DNA from 3 places in the Streptomyces sp. NBC_00178 genome. Region 3 is predicted to be linked to each of the others. Evidence: riboswitches for the same ligand, from Rfam matches in the RefSeq annotation. Region 3 holds a riboswitch; each other region holds the start of a gene.
What was found. A riboswitch is a leader RNA that binds a small molecule or an ion and turns the genes downstream of it on or off. The one in region 3 is predicted to bind cyclic di-AMP.
Positions count from the first base shown of each region.

Region 1: it holds a riboswitch for cyclic di-AMP, as region 3 does, so the genes downstream of both, OHT61_RS13150 (transglycosylase family protein) here and OHT61_RS19795 (C40 family peptidase) in region 3, are expected to answer to the same signal.
Region 2: it holds a riboswitch for cyclic di-AMP, as region 3 does, so the genes downstream of both, OHT61_RS04380 (C40 family peptidase) here and OHT61_RS19795 (C40 family peptidase) in region 3, are expected to answer to the same signal.

Region 1 is NZ_CP108143.1:3,070,847-3,076,878, forward strand. It holds gene OHT61_RS13140 (FtsB family cell division protein) at 1-49, opposite strand, end outside; gene eno (phosphopyruvate hydratase) at 143-1,429, opposite strand; gene OHT61_RS13150 (transglycosylase family protein) at 1,759-2,433, opposite strand; cyclic di-AMP (ydaO/yuaA leader) riboswitch at 2,434-2,605, opposite strand; gene OHT61_RS13155 (LysM peptidoglycan-binding domain-containing protein) at 2,895-3,854, opposite strand; gene OHT61_RS13160 (cytochrome P450 family protein) at 3,960-5,267, opposite strand; gene OHT61_RS13165 (nucleoside triphosphate pyrophosphohydrolase) at 5,264-6,032, opposite strand, start outside.
Region 2 is NZ_CP108143.1:1,043,797-1,049,828, reverse strand. It holds gene OHT61_RS04400 (helix-turn-helix domain-containing protein) at 1-446, opposite strand, end outside; gene OHT61_RS04395 (ATP-binding protein) at 677-1,108, shown strand; gene OHT61_RS04390 (LysR family transcriptional regulator) at 1,116-2,030, opposite strand; gene OHT61_RS04385 (LysE family translocator) at 2,103-2,744, shown strand; gene OHT61_RS04380 (C40 family peptidase) at 2,789-3,259, opposite strand; cyclic di-AMP (ydaO/yuaA leader) riboswitch at 3,263-3,435, opposite strand; gene OHT61_RS04375 (hypothetical protein) at 3,799-4,107, opposite strand; partial or broken gene OHT61_RS04370 (ATP-dependent Clp protease proteolytic subunit) at 4,115-4,497, opposite strand; gene OHT61_RS04365 (ABC transporter permease) at 4,678-5,673, opposite strand; gene OHT61_RS04360 (TetR/AcrR family transcriptional regulator) at 5,781-6,032, shown strand, end outside.
Region 3 is NZ_CP108143.1:4,491,918-4,497,949, forward strand. It holds gene OHT61_RS19775 (response regulator transcription factor) at 1-99, shown strand, start outside; gene OHT61_RS19780 (GNAT family N-acetyltransferase) at 131-886, opposite strand; gene OHT61_RS19785 (C40 family peptidase) at 899-1,969, opposite strand; gene OHT61_RS19790 (hypothetical protein) at 2,328-2,681, shown strand; gene OHT61_RS19795 (C40 family peptidase) at 2,788-3,942, opposite strand; cyclic di-AMP (ydaO/yuaA leader) riboswitch at 3,941-4,099, opposite strand; gene pcrA (DNA helicase PcrA) at 4,356-6,032, shown strand, end outside.

The DNA of each region.
Region 1 (6,032 bases), 1.4 Mb from region 3:
GCCGCAGCCTGGTCGCGGTGGAGAACCGGTCGCGGTCCTTCCCGGCCATGTCTCACGCCTCCCGTTACGCACGTCCGTCCCCGCACACGGTACGGGACCGGATGCGGGGACGGACGGAGGCTGGTGCTCCGGACTCGGGCCGTCAGCCCTCGAAGCGGAACCGCGGGAACGCCGAACGGCCCGCGTACACCGCGGCGTCGTCGAGGATCTCCTCGATGCGCAGCAGCTGGTTGTACTTGGCGACGCGGTCCGAGCGGGCCGGGGCGCCGGTCTTGATCTGGCCGCAGTTCACCGCGACCGCGAGGTCGGCGATGGTGACGTCCTCGGTCTCACCGGAGCGGTGGGACATCATGCACTTGAAGCCGTTGCGCTGCGCGAGCTCGACGGCGTCCAGGGTCTCGGTCAGCGAACCGATCTGGTTGACCTTGACGAGCAGGGCGTTGGCCGAGCCCTCCTCGATGCCGCGGGCGAGGCGCTCCGGGTTGGTCACGAACAGGTCGTCGCCGACGATCTGCACCTTGGAGCCCAGCTTGTCGGTGATGACCTTCCAGCCGGCCCAGTCGTCCTCGTACAGCGGGTCCTCGATGGAGACCAGCGGGTACGCGGAGACGAGCTCCTCGTAGTACTCGGTCATCTCGGCGGCCGAGCGGGACTTGCCCTCGAACTCGTAGACGCCGTCCTTGTAGAACTCGGACGCGGCGACGTCGAGCGCGAGCGCGATGTCGCGGCCCGGGACGTAACCGGCCTCCTTGACGGCCTCGAGGATGAGGTCGAGGGCGGCGCGGTTGGACTCGAGGTTGGGAGCGAAGCCGCCCTCGTCACCGAGACCGGTGGAGAGGCCCTTGGTCTTCAGGACCTTCTTCAGCGTGTGGTAGATCTCCGCGCCCCAGCGAAGGGCCTCGGAGAAGGACTCGGCGCCGATCGGCGCGATCATGAACTCCTGGATGTCCACGTTGGAGTCGGCGTGCGAGCCGCCGTTCAGGATGTTCATCATCGGAACGGGCAGCAGGTGCGCGTTCGGGCCGCCGAGGTAGCGGAACAGCGGGAGGTCGGAGGCCTCGGACGCGGCGTGCGCCACGGCCAGCGAGACGCCGAGGATCGCGTTGGCGCCGAGGGAGCCCTTGTTCTCGGTGGCGTCCAGGTCGAACATCGCCTGGTCGATGAGGCGCTGCTCGGTGGCGTCGTAACCGACGAGCTCCGGGCCGATCTGCTCGATCACGGCGAGGACGGCCTTCTCGACGCCCTTGCCCTGGTAGCGGTTGGGGTCGCCGTCGCGAAGCTCAATGGCCTCGAACGCACCGGTGGAGGCGCCGGACGGAACAGCAGCACGTCCCGTGCTGCCGTCGTCGAGGCCAACCTCGACCTCGACCGTGGGGTTGCCCCGGGAGTCGAGGATTTCCCTGGCTACGACGACGTCGATGGACGGCACGAGGCATCTCCTTCTGGGATATGACACTGGATGTGCAGGGTCACTGTGGCCTTGCGCCACGAGCCTAACCGGCTCGGCCCGCTCCGTCGGCCGTCCGCCCGTCCCCTGGGACGAAAAAGGACCCAAGGACCTGCATTACGGGCAAATCTCCAGATATTTACTGGCTAGTAACTACAACAGTTGAACGCGCGCCCCCGCAGGAGTCCTCCACGGGGCCCCGCCCGGGAGCCCTCCGGGATCCCCTGAGCACGGCCCCGGCCCGGCACACAGGGGGGTGGGCGCGCCGGGCCGGGCCGTCGGGGCGGAGGAGGACCCCGTACCGCTCGTGACTACTTCAGGTGGAGCTGCTGCCCCGGGAAGATCAGGTCGGCCTTCTGGACGATGTCGTCGTTCAGCTTGAACAGCTTCTGCCAGCCGCCCTTGACCTTCTTCGCCTCGGCGATCTTGCTGAGGGTGTCGCCGGCCTTCACCTTGTACTCGCCGTCCCCCTTCTCGACCTTCTGGCCGGTCGGGGTGGTGACGGTCTCGCGCTTCTCGCTGCGCGAGGCGGGCTGCTCGGCCTTGCGCTCCGGCTGCGCCTTCGTCTCGGCCTTCGGCGCGGAGCCGGTGTCCACACCCGGGTCGACACCGTCGTTCGTCAGGCCGCCGGCACCGGCGCAGGCCCAGGCGCCCGGGCCCTGCAGGTCGAGGAGCTTCTCGGCGGCGGCGATCTGCTGGCCCTTGGTGGCCAGGTCGGCGCGGGCCGCGTACTGCGTACCGCCGGCGGCCGCCCAGCTGGAGGCCGAGAACTGCAGGCCGCCGTAGTAGCCGTTGCCGGTGTTGATGGACCAGTTGCCACCGGACTCGCACTGGGCGACGGCGTCCCAGGTCTCGACGGAGGCCGCGGAAGCACCGGTCGCGCCCATCAGCGGGACGGCGACGGCCGCACCGGTGACGCCAGCCAGGGTGGCTATGCGGACGGCCTTGGACGGGCGGCGGTGCTTGCCCTTGCTGGAAAGCAGCATGGTTCTCCTCACCGATGCCTACGAGGTGAGCTGTCGGGTTCGGGCCTGTGAGTTGCCCGGCCGACCGCACTCGCGGACGACTTCACCCCCAGCCGGTCCTCAGCCGTCCTCGGACGGCCGGGTCCCGGCACTTACCTGGGTCCCCCGCTCCTGCCTACGGCGCTTTACGCGTCGTTCCCCCCGACCGACGGCAGGATTCGGCGTGACGGTCGAAGGTGCCCGCGGTGCGAGCGGCTCCGACCGTAATCACACACAACCCCTACATTCAAAAATGGGCATAACGGTCAATCAGCGCCTTAGCGAGCAGCGCGGCCGGCCGTTCACGCAGGTCGGAGCGGATATGGACAGACCGGGCGTACATGACACCCCAGTTGAAGCAAAGAGACCCATGTCTCACTTACGCATAAGTGGACATAGGCCTCTGAACTACCCCTGATTTCGGGGTGTTTTCGTGCTTTTGATCAGTTGGCGGCCGGGACCTCCGCCGGCGCCTCCGCCGACGTCCCGCTCGCGTCCCCGCCCAGGCCGAGACCGAGGTCCAGGCTCTGGCCGGGGAGGATCAGGTCGGGGTCCGAGCCGAGCTCGGCCTTGTTGGCCTCGTAGAGGGCGGGCCACCCACCGGGCAGGTCCTCCGTGTCGGCGATCGCCCAGAGGTTGTCACCCTCCTGGACGGTGTACGTCCCCTCCGCACCCTGACGCCCCTCGGTGGCGCCGCGCGAGGCGTGCCTGCCCGACTCGCGCGCCTCGGCGGCCGAGGACGACTCCTCGGTCGCCTCCGGGGCGGGGGCACCCCGGTGCTTGCCGGCCTTGGACCCCTCGGCCTTCGGCGCGCCGGACGCCTCGGCCGACGGCGTCGCGGAGGGCGAGGAGCCGGACGTGTCCGCCTTCTCACCCTTGTCCGCCTTACCGGCGGACGCGCTCTTGCCGGCCTCGCCCTTCGCGTCCGCGCCGTCCTTCTCCTCCGCGGAGGAGGTGGCGGACGGGGTCGCGGTCTCCGTCGGCTCGGCGGACGGCTCGTTGCCCGGATCGATGCCCGGCAGCGCCCCGTCGAGCGCCAGCCCGGAGATCACCGCGCAGCTGGGCCACGCCTGGGGGCCCTTGTCCTCCAGCACCTTCTCGGCGACGGCGATCTGCTGCGAGCGGCTCGCGAGGTCGGCCCGCGCCGCGTAGGCCGCGCCGCCGTAGGCCGACCATGTGGCCTCGGAGAACTGCAGGCCTCCGTAGTAGCCGTTGCCGAGGTCGGCGCTCCATATGCCGCCGCTCTCGCACTCGGCGACGCGGTCCCACGTCGAGGCGTCTGCGGCCTGCGCGCCACCGGCGCCGAGCAGCGGGATGGCAATCGCCGATCCTGTGACGCCTGCGGCGACGACGATGGCGGGTGCCTGACGAGGGCGACGGTGTCTGCCGTTCGCGGAGCCCATGGGATTGCCTTCCGTGTGACTGACATGTGACGGGTGAGTCGAACGGTGAACCTAGCCCTACTCGAACGTGTGTCACAAGTCGATGCAGCGGAGATCACGTGAAAGTCACAGAGTTGACAGAATGTCACCTTCCGCCGGTGTATGACCGGGACCGAACTCCACGGGAAGCGTGCGCAGTCCACGCATGATGAGGCCGCCACGCCACCGCAAATCGGCATGATCGACGGCGAGCCGCAGGTCAGGGAGCCGTCTCAGCAGGGTCGCCAGAGCCACCTGCCCTTCCAGGCGGGCCAGCGGCGCCCCCAGGCAGTAGTGGATGCCGTGACCGTAACCGAGGTGCTGGTTGTCACTCCGAGCGAGATCCAGGGTGTCCGCATGCTGGAATCGCCCTGGGTCGCGGTCGGCCGCCGCGAGCACCACGAGGACGGGGTCGCCCGTCGCGATGACCTGCCCTCCCAGCGCCACGGGTTCGGTGGCGTAGCGCCATGTGGCGAGCTCCACGGGCCCGTCGTAGCGCAGCAGCTCCTCGATACCGGTGGCGAGCAGTCCGGTCTCCCCCGCCGCGAGCGAGAGCTCCAGGCGCTCGCGCTGCGACGGGTTGCGCAGCAGCGCGTGGATCCCGTTGCCGATCAGGTTGACGGTTGTCTCGAAACCGGCGAAGAGGAGGATGAAGGCCATCGCCGCGGCCTCGTTCTCGGTGAGGTGCTCACCATGGTCGCTGGCCTTGATCAGGCCGGAGATGAGGTCGTCGCCGGGATTCTCCCTCTTGCGGTGGATGAGTTCGGCGAGGTAACCGCGCATCTTCTTGACGGACCTGGCCACCCCGCCCCGCGGGCCGCCACCGTGGCGGATCATCATGCCCGCCCAGTCCCGGAAGTCGTCCTGGTCCTCCCGGGGGACCCCCAGCAGGTCGCAGATCGCGTAGATGGGAAGCGGGAAGGCGAAGTCGTGGATCAGGTCCGCCTTGCCCTCCTCGATGAACGAGTCGATCAGGCCGTCCGTCAGTTCCTGCACGCGGGGCGCGAACTCGGCGACCCGGCGCGGGGTGAAGGCCTTGGACACGAGCCGGCGCAGCCGGGTGTGGTCCGGCGGATCGATGTTCAGCAGATGCGTCATCAGCTCGGCCTTGCGCTCGCCCGGGATGCCCGTCTTCCCCTTGGCGTTCGCGGACCCCGCGTGGTGGGCCGGGTTCTTGGAGAGCCGGGTGTCCGCGAGGGCCTGCCGGGCATCGGCGTACCGGGTCACCAGCCACGCCTCCACCCCGCTGGGCAGGGCGGTGCGGTGCACGGGGCTGTTCTCACGCAGCCAGGCGTAGGCGGGGTACGGGTCGGTGGCGAACTCCCAGGTGAAGAGCTCCGGTCCGGCCTCGGGAGCGGCATCGGAGGCGGAGGGCGTCGCGGGGCTGTCGTTCACTCCTGGACGCCGTCCGTCGCGCCGTCGAGCCCTTCGGCGGCCCTGATGGCGTCACGGTAGGCGCGCGCGGCGGCACGGAGGGCGGCCTCCGGGTCGACGCCGTCGCGCTCGGCCTCGACGGCGAGGGCGAGCAGTTGGTAGCCGATCCCGTCGCCTTCGGGGACCGCGGTTCCGAGGCCCGCCGCACGGACCCTGCTGCCGAGCTTGGCGGCGAGCGCCAGGCCGGGCTGGCCGAGCGGCACCCCGTCGGTGACGGAGGCGCGCCGCTTCTCGATCGCCTTCGTACGCAGCCAGTGCGCGTGGACGTCCTCCGGCGTCTCGGCGGTCTCGTCGCCGAACACGTGCGGATGGCGGTGGATCAGCTTCTCGACGATCGTCGCCGCGACGTCGTCGACGCCGAACGGTTCCTCGGCGTCCTCCTCGGCGATGCGCGCGTGGAAGACGACCTGGAGCAGTACGTCGCCGAGCTCCTCGCGGAGCTCCGTCCGGTCACCGTCCTCGATGGCCTCGACCAGCTCGTACGCCTCCTCGATCGCGTACTTCGCCAGGCCCTCGTGCGTCTTCTGCGAGGTCCAGGGGCATTCGAGCCGGATCCGGTCCATGACCTGGACCAGGTCCAGGAGCCGGGCGCCGGGGAGGTCGTACGAACCGGGCAGGAGCTCCAGGTCGGGCATCCGCACCCGCCCGGAACCGCCGAGCCGGGCGAGTCCGTCGGTGAGCGCCTGATCGCCCTCGCCGCCGACCAGCACCACCACGGTCCGGCCG
Region 2 (6,032 bases), 3.4 Mb from region 3:
GAGTCGAGAGCCGAGGGGGGCAGGCCGTCCAGGGTGGAGAGGGTCACGGCTCGCGCGTAGTCGGCGGTCTGGAGGAGCCCCGGCACCACCGATGTCTCAAGTGTGCGTGCGGCCTCCGCCTGCGACTCGAGACTGATGAAGTCACGGTACTGCGGCGGAATGAGGCCCCGATAGGCGTGCCACCAGCCGCTTCCGCCCCCGCCCGCGGATCCGGCGAGCGTCTGGAGCAGGGAGCGCAACTGCCCGTCGTCCACGCCGTAGACGTCCAGTAACCGCGTCACGTCGTCGGGGGACACCCCGCTCGCGCCCGTCTCGATCCGGCTCACCTTCGACTGGTGCCAGCCGAGCATGCCCGCGGCTTCCCGGCTCGTGAGTCCGGATGTGTGACGCAGACCGCGCAGCTCTTCGCCGAGTTTGCGGCGGCGTACGACCGGGCCGTTGCGCACGGCGGCCTCCCTCCGTTGTACGGAGAGCCGACCCCGTCCGGGGCGGCTCGGAAAGTGGCCAGTGTGGCGCCCGGTCACGGTTCCCGGGGCATGGTTCACCGGAATGGGCGACAGATATATGCATATCTTGGTGGATCGCAGGTACGGACGGCCCGGGAGATGGCAGTCTGACGCGAACCACATTCCGGACCGGTTGCGGAACGGTCGGGGCGGGAAGGGACGGCGACGCCATGGCAGACCATCAGGAAGCGACCGTCACCTTGCCGAGCGACCCGGCCTCGGTGTCCGCCGCCCGCGGTTACGTCGCGCGGGTACTCACCGAGTGGGGCCTCGCCGAAGGCGGCGAACTGGCCGACGCGGTAAGGCTGATCGTCTCGGAACTCACCACCAACGCCGTCCAGCACACCTTCGGACTGTCACCCACCTTCACCGTCGACCTCCGGCTCGACCGGGACGAGGAGTTCTACCTGGGTGTGACGGACAGCCACCCCCGCTGGCCGCAGAAGCTGCCCGCGGCCGTCCGCCAGGACAACGGCCGTGGCATGGTGATCATCCGCTCCCTCACGAAGGAGTGCGGGGGGAGACTCAGCGTCATCCCCACCCCCGACGGGGGCAAGACCGTCTCGATCGTCCTGCCCTGGCCCGTCCCCGCGCAGGCCTGACACAGACTCACGGCGCGCCTGCCCGGCCGAAACCACTCCGCAGCAGTGCCAGCAGCGTGGCGGCGGCCGCCGTGTTCTCCCGGCCCCGGTGGACCACCGAGATCGTCCGGCGGAACCCTGCCTGCTCCAGCCGTCGGACGGCCAGCGGCGCCGGGGACATGGCCGCGACCATCTCGGGTACCACGGCGACACCGAGGCCGGCGCTGACCAGCGCGCAGACGAGTGCGTACCCCGGTGACTCGCACACGACCGCAGGGGTCGCACCCGCCTCGGCCAGCGCGCGTTCCACCCCGCGGCGGGGCGGATGCAGCGGCGCGCTGCTGATCAGCGGGCGACCCGCCAGATCGGCCAGGGGAAGCGGGCCGCTGCTCCCGGACAGCATCTGCCCCGGCGCGGTGACGAGCACCAGGTCCTCGACGAGCAGCGCATCGGCCGACACCCCGGCCGGCAGGGGCGCCGCGGCAGCGGGTTCGTACGCGTGGGTCAGTGCCAGGTCCACGTCGCCCGCCGCCACGGCGGCCACACCCGCGGGAGGCTCGTAGTCCGTGACCGCCAGCTCCACATCCGGGTGGGCGCGCCGGAAGGCGGTCAGGACCGGCGGCAGCAGGTGGATTCCGGCCGTCACGAAGGTGCCCACCCGCAGTCTGCCGCCCGACAGTCCCGTGAGCCGGGCCAGCTCGTGCCGTGCCTGGTCCATCTCGTCGAGGACGCGCCTGGCCCGGCCGGCCAGCAGCTCGCCGGCGGCGGTCAGCCGTGCCCCGCGGTGGTGCCGGACGAGGAGGGCGGCGCCCGCCTCCCTCTCCAGCTTGGCCAGCTGCTGGGAGAGCGCCGGCGCCGTGTAGCCCAGCCGGGCGGCGGCCCGGGTGATCGATCCGGCCTCGGCCACCGCCACCAGTGCGGCCAGCCTGACGGGGTCGTACATGAAGCATTCCTTTTGGCAGACCCAGAAGATTGCAAGTACACGCTAAAGGCTCCCACGGGTCAGAGTGTCTCCATGGACGCACAACTTCTGGCCTTCGTCGCCGTGGCGGCAGGCATGGTCGCGCTGCCCGGCGCGGACTTCACCGTGGTCGTACGCAACGCCCTGGCATCCCGCCGCTCCGGCCTCGCCACCGCGGTCGGAGTCGCCGGAGGGCTGCTCGTGCACACCGCGCTGGCGGTGGCCGGGCTCGCCGCCGTGCTCGTGGCGACGCCCGTTCTCTTCCGCACCGTCCAGTTGCTCGGCGGGGCGTACGTGCTCTACCTGGGCCTCAGCGGACTCCGGGCGATGCGTAAGCGGCCCGCCTCGGCTCCGGGCACGGAGGAGGCGGGCCGGGGCGGGACGGCGCCGGGCCCGGGACGCTCGCTGCGCCAGGGTTTCCTGACCAACGCGCTGAACCCGAAGGCGCCCGTGCTCTTCCTCAGCCTGCTGCCGCAGTTCGTCCCCGACGGCCAGGCGCCCCTGCCGAGGACGCTGCTGCTCGCCTCGGTGGTCGTGCTGCTCGCGCTCGTCTGGTTCCCGGCCGTGGCGCTGCTCGTGGACCGTCTCGGCAGGTGGCTGCGCCGGCCGCGTACCGCCCGCGCCATCGAGGGCGGCAGCGGCACGGCGCTCACCGCGCTGGGACTCGTGCTGGTGACCGGGCCCCTGCTGCACTGATCACGGTGGGAAGTGGTGCCGAAGGCGTCGGGCGGACGAAGGGGTCAGCGGACCCTCCCGTACCAGACGCTGTTCGACCAGATCTTCTCCAGCCGGACCACCGCCCCGGTCTTCGGGGAGTGCCAGATCCGGCCGCTTCCGGCGTAGATCCCGACGTGGTAGACACCGCGCCCCGAGTGAAAGAAGACCAGGTCGCCGCGTTTCCGCTGCGACCTGGAGATATGGCGGGTCTTGTTGTACTGCTGCTGCGCCGTGCGGGGAAGTTTCTTGCCCGCTTTCCGATACGAGTAGAGCGTCAGCCCGGAGCAGTCGAACCGGTGCGGGCCTGTGGCGCCGTATCTGTAGGGCGCGCCCTTCTTCGAGGCGGCGATGTCGAGAGCCCTCGTCGAATGGCTCGCGGCCTCGGCGTCCTCGACGAAACCGGGCGCCAGCATCGTGGTGCCTACGGCGAACGTGAGAACCGAGGCCGTGCCGACCCGGGCGAACAGAGACGGGACATGAACCTGCGCAGTCATGCGCAACCCTTCGTCAGCCGCCTGTGAAGGATGACCTGTCGGGTTCGGGCTGGCGAAGTTGCCCGGCCGCGCAAGGCGGCTTCACCCCGAGGGCCGTCCGGATGTCCGGGCGGCCCGTTGTGCTCGGGTCCTCCACTCCTGCCGATCCACTTCTGTCGACCAGGCATCCGGACAGCGGCAGGACTCGGCGTCCGCCCGGACCGCCCCGCCGCGGCGGCGGGGGCTTGTCGTCCCAGGGATCTTTACGCACGCCCCGCCGGATTTCCTCGCTGAAGCCGCGCTGTGTGAGAGTCGTCACCACTGATCCATTCGGGTGGACGAGGCTGATCCCGTGGCCGCTCGGCCGCGCCGGACCAGCCCCGCACCAGCGGTGGAACGACAGATTCCGTTCACTGTCCGCGCCGCATGCGCAAGTTGGGCTGTCCCTCGGGAGGGGGACCTTCTACGCCGAACGAGCGAGGAAAACTCATCGAGTCGTCGGGCGTGTCGGCAAGAGCGCCGCAAGGGAGTTCCCTCGCCGGGGAGTCAGGCGCCTGTGTTCAGCCGGCCGGCGCGGGCGGCACGGCGACCCGCCCGGCCCGCCGCTCCCCGTCCAGCACCCGTAACGCCCTGGCCAGCGTCTCCGCGTGGATCCGCGACTCACCCCGTTCGTGCATGAGCGTGAGCGCGTCGCGCAGGACGACCGCCCTGGAGGCGAGCGCCTGCGCCGCCCGCAGCGCCCCGTACGTATCGCCGCCGCGGGCGGGGTTGATGCGGCCGAGCTGGTCGAGCGCCTCGAGGTAGGAGTCGATGAACTCGGCCTCGGCGCGGGTGAGTGCGGGCAGGGGCGGGAACTGGGGTGTGAGCATCGCTGGTTCACCTCGCGGGGTGCGGCGGCTGGGACGGAGTGCGGTTCTCCACGACGTGGTCCACCAGCCCGAACGCCAGGGCGGCCGGGGCGTCGAGGATGGTGTCCCGCTTGATGTCGGCGCTGATCTCCTGTGCGGAACGCCCTGTGTGGAACGCCGGCATCGCTGTGAGCAGCTCACGCTCGCGCGACAACTCGCGTGCCGGGATCCCGAGATCCGAGGGCTGCCCCCGCACCGGCTCCTCCAGGGCGGGTTGCTGAATGACTACCCGGGCGCCGGGCAGCGCATGTCGCGACCGGGGGCGCCCGCGGCCAGCAGCACCGCGGCGCCGGAACCCGCTCGGCCGATGCAGAAGGTCTCCACCTCGCAGACGAGGAAGCGCATGGTGTCGTCGATCCGATCCTCGGAGCCGGCCGAGTGCGGACGGCGCCGCTTCGGCGTCGCCGCGGAGCACCGCGGCCACGACCGGGACGACCGACCGACCGGGGCTCCCGCCGCCGACGGAACGCAAAGTCGCGCCCTCCGCCGCGCGGGCGGGGAGGACGCGACTCGGCGCGGAGGGCGGGCCGTTCAGGCGAGTGCGGGCTCCGGTGCGTGCTCGGCGGTCTCGACGCGGCGTGCCGGATCGTCGCGGTGCCCGCGCCCGCCCACCAGTACGGCGGTCAGGCCGAGGGCGGCCCACACCGCGAGGGTCAGCGCAGGTCCGCCCGCCGCGTGACCGTCGAAGAAGGCGACCGACCGCAGCAGGGAGCCGCCCGCCCCGGGCGGCAGCCACTGCCCGAGGACGCCGACCGGTGCGGGAAGCAGTTCGGGCGCACTGGTCACGCCGGAGAACGGATTGCCCAACAGCACCATCAGCAGCGCCCCCAGGCCGATGCCCGGCGTGCCGAGGAGTGCGGCCAGCCCCGCCACCGCCGAGCCGATCGCCACGACGGTGAGTCCGACGACGCCTGCCTCTGCCCACCAGTCGCCCGTGATCACGCCGAGCCAGCTGTGGGCCAGAGCGGTCGCCACGAGCCCGACCAGGGCCGAGGCGCCGATCAGGGTCGCGGCCGCCCGGGCCCCGCGTAGCTTCAGCAGGGTGACGATCGCCCCTGCGGCGACTCCGGCCAGCGCGAGCGGCAGGATGCTCGCGCCGAGCGCGCTGCCGCGGGGGTCGGCCTCCGGGGCGGCGACGACGTCGGTGACGGGTATGCCGCCCCCGCCGGGTGCGGCCGCCGCCACCGCGCCGGTGAGCAGTTGTGAGACGACCGGACTCGCGGCCGAGGCGGTGAGCAGCCGGGGGCCCTCGGAGGTGACCACGACGGCCCCGTATACGACCCGCTCCTCGATCGCGGTGCGGGCGGCGGGCTCATCCGCGTACCGGTGGATCTCGAAGGCTCCCTCCTCCTGCTCGAACCGCTTCTGCAGCTGATCGGCGGCCGGAGCCGCGCCGGCGACGCCGACGGGCAGGTCGCGGGGCGCGATCCGGGCGGCGGGCCACGCGAAGGCCCAGAGCGCGAGCGTGACGATCAGGGGGACGAGCAGCACGGCGGCCGCCGCCCGGCGGTTCGGTGCAGCAGGCATGGAGGATGCCTCGTTTCCAAAGAGAAGGATCGTTCGTTTTTCGTTGTCAACTGTGCGGGCCCGCCGCTCGGCTTGTCGAGAATGAATGTTCGTTCTACGCTTTTCGGATGGCACGCGTTTCCCAGGAGCACCTCGACGCCCGCCGCCGGCAGATCCTCGCCGGCGCCGCCCGCTGCTTCGCCCGCAACGGTTTCCACGGAACATCGATGCAGGACGTGCTGAAGGAGGTCGGGCTGTCCGCGGGAGCCGTCTACCGCTACTTCGCGGGGAAGGACGACCTGATCGCGGCCATCGCCGACGAGGCGTTCGGCGGCATCCGGCACGCCTTCGAGGACGCCGCCGAGATCACCCCGCCGCCC
Region 3 (6,032 bases):
AAGACGGTCGAGTCCCACGTCTCGGCGGTGCTGCGCAAGCTCCAGCTGTCCAACCGGCACGAGCTGACCCGCTGGGCGACGGCGCGGCGGCTGGTCTGACTCGACGGGCGGGCGCGAGTGTCCGGACCCGTCAGGCGGGATCGAGTGAGATGTCGAGCTTCTCGCCCACCCTGCGGTAGCCGATGGCCGCGTAGATCCGCTCGACGTCCGGGCCGCCCGGCTCCAGCCAGACCGCGTCGAAGCCCCGGTCGAAGGCGGTGCGGGTCAGCCAGGCGGAGAGGGCGGCGCCGACACCCCGGCGGCGGAAGGTGCCGGCGACGGCCAGGCCGGCCAGTTCGCCGATGCCGTCGACCGGGGCCGAGCAGCCGCCCGCGCCGGCGGGCACACCGTCCACGGTGGCGAGGGCGGAAACGCCACCGCCCTCCGCCGCCGCGCGCAGCCAGGCGATCTCGCCGTCGTCCGGGCCGCCCTCGCCGCCGAAACCCGTGTGCTGCACGGCCGCGGCCGCGGTGAACTCGGCGTCGGTGGCGGGTTCGGCGACCCGGAGCCCGTCCACGGGCTTGGGCGCGAGCAGCCCTCCGGCGGGGCAGGCCATGACCGGGGCGCGGTTCTCCACGGTGAACCCCGCGGCCAGCAGGGCCGGTTCGACGGCCGGTGCCCACGCGGGCAGGAACTCCAGCCGGGGCAGCCGGTCGCGCTCCCGGAACGCCGCGACCAGGTCGGCGATCTCACCGGCGGTGGGTTCGGCATCCTGGTCGGGCATGGCGTAGTTGGCGTACTTCAGCTCCCACCCCGGGTTGTGCCGCACCGTGAAGGGTCCCACCCGGTAGTGGTCGGGGGAGCGGAGCGTGTGTGCGCGGGCGTAGTTCTGGATGGCTGTGTCCATGGGCCCGGGAGCCTATGCGACGCGGGTCGCTCCGGCGAACGGCATTTCCGTGATCGGCGCGATTCGGACGGGGGCGCCCGGACGCGGCGCGTGGATCATCTGTCCGCCGCCGATGTAGAGCCCGACATGGGTGACCCCGGAGTAGAAGAACACCAGGTCCCCCGGGGCGAGTTCGGAGCGGGATACGCGCTGTCCCGCGTTGATCTGTGTGTACGTCGTGCGCGGCAGGGACACGCCCGCGGCACGCCAGGCGGCCTGGGTGAGGCCGGAACAGTCGTAGGCGGACGGCCCGGTCGCCCCCCAGACGTAGGGCTTGCCCAGAGCGCCGTAGGCGAAGTCGACGGCCTGCGCCGCGCGGGCGTTGGGGGCGCTCACGGCGCCGCGCGGGGTGCTGCGGTCCGCGCGTACGGCGCCGCCGCCGTGGGACGCGTCGGCGGAGCGCTCGTAGTCGGCACGCTGCGCGGCGGTGAGGGTGGCGAGGAGCTTGCGGGCGTCGGACAGCTTGGTGCGGACCGCGTTCTTGTGCTTCTCCAGTTCGGCCCGGCGGGTGGCGAGGACCGAGAGCTCGTCCTCCGCCTCGGCCCGCAGCTGCGCGATGTCGTCGATCTGGCGGCGTACCCCGTTGATCGCGCCCGCCTGGCGGTCTCCCACCCGGTCCTCGAAGGAGGCGCGCTCCAGGTATTCGTCGGGGTCCGACGAGAGGGCCAGCCGGACGGCCGGGTCGATGCCGGCGCTGCGGTACTGGGCGGCGGCGTACGAACCCAGGGCGTCGCGGGCGGCGTTGAGGCGCTCGGTCCTGCGGGCCGCCTCGTCGCGCAGGGCGTCCAGGGACTTCTCCGACGCCGCGGCCTCCTCCTTCGCTCCGTTGTACCGCTCGGTGGCGGTCTCGGCGTCGTGGTACAGCCGGTCCACCTTGCTCCTGACCTGGGCCGGGGTCAGCTGGGGATCGGCCTGGGCGGCACCCTCGAGGGCGGTGGCGGACGCCGCGCCGGCGAGGGCGAGGGTGGCGGCGGTGCGGGCAGCAGGCCCGGTGAACAGGCGCTGCTTGGGCTTGCGGTGAGCGGCGGTGCGATGGGCGGCCACGGGGGTGGTGCGTCCTTCCGTTCGACTGCCCGCCGGGGAGACCGTCGGGCCCGCCCGGGTCCGGCGGCGGGCCACCACAGGGGGGAGTGGCCCGCCGCCGGATTTCCTGGCGGGGTGACCGGGGTGCCGCCCGGTACGGGGGCGGCGGTAACGAATCGGTCACCTGGGACGTGACGCTAAACCCGGGGCACGGGGAAGAGGCGTAATGACAGCTATTGCCCTCAGATGCAGTTTCGTTTCCATGGAATGACCGGGAAATCCAACCGGAGTCCGGCAATTCGCGCAGTCCTCGCGTCAACTCATCGTTAAGTCATACCTGGCTGAAGAGTGCTGATATGGCCGGGGCTAGGCTGCGGCCATGGACGTACTCATCAATGTCTTCGTGGCCTTGCACATCATCGGAATCGCCTCCCTGCTGGGCGGATTCCTCACCCAGATGAAGGCCATGGAGGCGGGCACGGCCCGCTTCGTCCCCGCCATGCTGCACGGCGCGCTCACCATGCTCGTCACCGGTATCGCCCTCGTCGGGCTGAACCAGGCCGACGACCAGCACGTGAACAACGTCAAGATCGGGATCAAGCTCCTGATCCTGGTCGCGATCCTCGCGGTGGTCTACGTGAAGCGCGACGACGAGAAGGCCGGCAAGGGCGCCTTCGCCGCGGTCGGCGGGCTGACCGTCGCCAACATCTTCATCGCCACGCTCTGGACCTGAGCGTCCGCGCGGACGCGGGAGGGGCCCGGGGGATCGTCCCCGGGCCCCTCCCGCGTGTGCGGCCTCCGCGAGCCGTGCGACCGTCGCGCTCCCGCAGGAGCGTGCCTCAGGCCGGGCGCACGCTTCCGTAGATCGGCATGTAGTAGATCGACTCCTCGCGGACGTTCGCACCCGGCTTGGGTGCGTGGATCATCATGCCGTCGCCCTTGTAGATGCCGACGTGGCTGATGTCGTCGTAGAAGAACACCAGGTCACCGGGTTTCAGGTTCGCCGTCGCCACCCGGGTGCCCACCTCGACCTGGTCCCACGTCGTGCGGGGCAGATTCACCCCGGCCGCCTTCCAGGCCGCCTGGGTGAGCCCGGAGCAGTCGTACGAGGACGGGCCCGTCGCCCCCCAGACGTACGGCTTGCCGATCTGGGCGCGAGCGAAGGCCAGGACCTTCTCGGCCTTCGAGGCATAGCCGCTGTCCGAGCCGGTGCCGGAGCCCGAGCCGGCGGCGGTGCCCTGCCCCGCGGTCTCCTCCTTGGCGCGCTCGGACTCCGCCTTGTCGGCGGCGGCCTGCTTCCGGGCCAGGTCCTCGGCCTTGCGCTTGGCCTCCGCCTCCTTCTTGCGCTCCAGCTCGGCGAGCCGCGCCTTCTCCTCGGCGGTCAGCTTCGACAGCAGCGACCGGGCCTCGGTCAGCTTCGTCTGCACCTGCTGCTTGCTGGTGCGCAGCGAGGCCTGCGACTCGGTCAGCGTCTCCAGGCTCTTCGTCGCCTCGACGCGCTTCGCGGCGGCTTCCTTCTGCTGCGTGCGGAACTCGTTGACCGTCTTCTGCTGCTGGCTGGTCATCCGTGCCATCAGCTGGTCCTGGTCGAAGTACGACTGCGGGTCGTCCGCCAGGAAGAACGTCGCCGTCGGGGCGATCGCGCCGCTGCGGTACTGGGCGGCGGCGTAACTGCCCAGCTCGCGGCGCGTCTCGTTCAGCTTGTCGGCGCGCTGGGCCGCCGCCTCCAGGAGCGCGTCCACCTTGGAGCGCTGCTCGGCGGACGCGGACTTCGCCCGGTTGTACTCCTGCGTCGCGGTACCGGCCTGCCGGTAGAGGGCGTCGACCTTCTTCTGTACTTCCTCGATGCTGGGCTTGGGCTCCGCCGGGGCCGCCGTCGCGCTCTGGGTGGAGAGCAGGGTGACGGAGGCGAGCGCCGCGGTCGTGAGACCGACGGCAGGGGTGGTCGTGCGCACCCGGGTGCGCGGCTTGCGATGCGACGCCAAGGCCGGCATCTCCTTCCGTGGACCGCCTACCGGGTTAGCTGTCGGGTTCGGGCGGAACGGAAGGCTGCCCTACGGCCCGGTGGAGACGGGCCGATTCACCCCGGTGATGCGTGTGGGTCCCCGGTTCCGGGCACCTCGCGGAGCACGGATTCGGCGGGGGTGCCCGTGCGGCGTGGTTCGCCTGAAGTGGGTTCGGGACACCCGTCGGAGCACGCTAACCAACCCGTGGTGCTCCTGTGAAGGTTGATGGCCGATATGCCCGATACATTTCCGTGACCTTCTGCGCCGGCCGGTCCGTCGGGCCGGTACAGCCCTCCGGAACTCACGCACCGTGGGCGAGCCGTGCCGGTGAGCGCACGGTGGGGGTCCGTGCGGCCGATCCGGCCCGGGCTGTCGGTGCGGCCGCCTAGACTCGTGAAGCGATGAGCAGCCTCTTTGACGACAGTTTCCTGACCGGCCTCCAGAACGCTGAGGAAGGCCCCCCACCGCCCCCCGAGGAGCACGCGCCCGAGGCGGTGCCGGAGGGCCTGTTCAAGGACGTCTTCGACAGCCCGCCGCCGCCCCGTGACGCGTACTACCGCGACGGTGCCCCGCGGCCCGTCGTCGACTCCGCGGCGCTGCTCGACGGGCTGAACACCGAACAGCGTGCCGCCGTCGTGCACGCCGGGTCCCCGCTGCTCATCGTCGCCGGGGCCGGGTCGGGCAAGACCAGGGTGCTCACGCACCGGATCGCGCACCTGCTCGCCGAGCGCGGGGTCCACCCGGGCCAGATCCTCGCGATCACCTTCACCAACAAGGCCGCGGGCGAGATGAAGGAGCGTGTCGAGGACCTCGTGGGCCCGCGCGCGAACGCCATGTGGGTCATGACGTTCCACAGCGCCTGCGTGCGGATCCTGCGGCGCGAGTCCAAGCTCCTCGGCTTCACCTCGTCGTTCTCGATCTACGACGCCGCCGACTCCAAGCGGCTCATGGCGCTGGTCTGCCGTGATCTCGACCTCGACCCGAAGCGCTACCCGCCGAAGTCGTTCACGGCGAAGGTCTCGAACCTGAAGAACGAGCTGATCGACGAGGAGACCTTCGCCGGTCAGGCCGCCGACGGCTTCGAGAAGACGCTGGCCCAGGCCTACGCGCTCTACCAGGCGCGGCTGCGCGAGGCCAACGCTCTGGACTTCGACGACATCATCATGACGACGGTGCACCTGCTCCAGGCGTTCCCCGACGTCGCCGAGCACTACCGCCGGCGCTTCCGCCACGTCATGGTCGACGAGTACCAGGACACGAACCACGCCCAGTACACCCTGGTGCGCGAGCTGGTCGGCCCCGCCGGTGAGGCCGACGCCCCGGGTGAGCTCTGTGTCGTGGGTGACGCGGACCAGTCGATCTACGCCTTCCGCGGCGCGACCATCCGCAACATCCTCCAGTTCGAGGAGGACTACCCGGACGCCAGGACGATCATGCTGGAGCAGAACTACCGCTCCACCCAGACGATCCTCTCCGCCGCCAACGCCGTCATCGAGCGCAACGAGAGCCGCCGTCCCAAGAACCTCTGGACGAACGCCGGCGCCGGCACCCGGATCGCCGGCTACGTCGCCGACACCGAACACGACGAGGCGCAGTTCGTCGCCGACGAGATCGACCGGCTGACGGACGCCGGGGAGGCGAAGGCGGGAGACGTCGCCGTCTTCTACCGGACGAACGCCCAGTCCCGGGTCTTCGAGGAGATCTTCATCCGTGTCGGGCTGCCCTACAAGGTCGTCGGCGGAGTGCGCTTCTACGAGCGCAAGGAGGTCAGGGACGTCCTGGCCTACCTCCGGGTCCTCTCCAACCCCGAGGACACCGTCCCGCTGCGCCGCATCCTCAACGTGCCCAAGCGCGGCATCGGCGACCGGGCCGAGGCGATGATCGACGCACTGTCCCTGCGCGAGAAGATCTCCTTCCCGCAGGCGCTGCGCCGGGTCGACGAGGCGTACGGGATGGCGGCGCGCTCGGCCAACGCCGTGAAGCGGTTCAACACGCTCATGGAGGAGCTCCGCACGATCGTGGAGTCCGGCGCGGGACCGGCGGTCGTGCTGGAGGCGGTCATGGAGCGCACCGGCTAC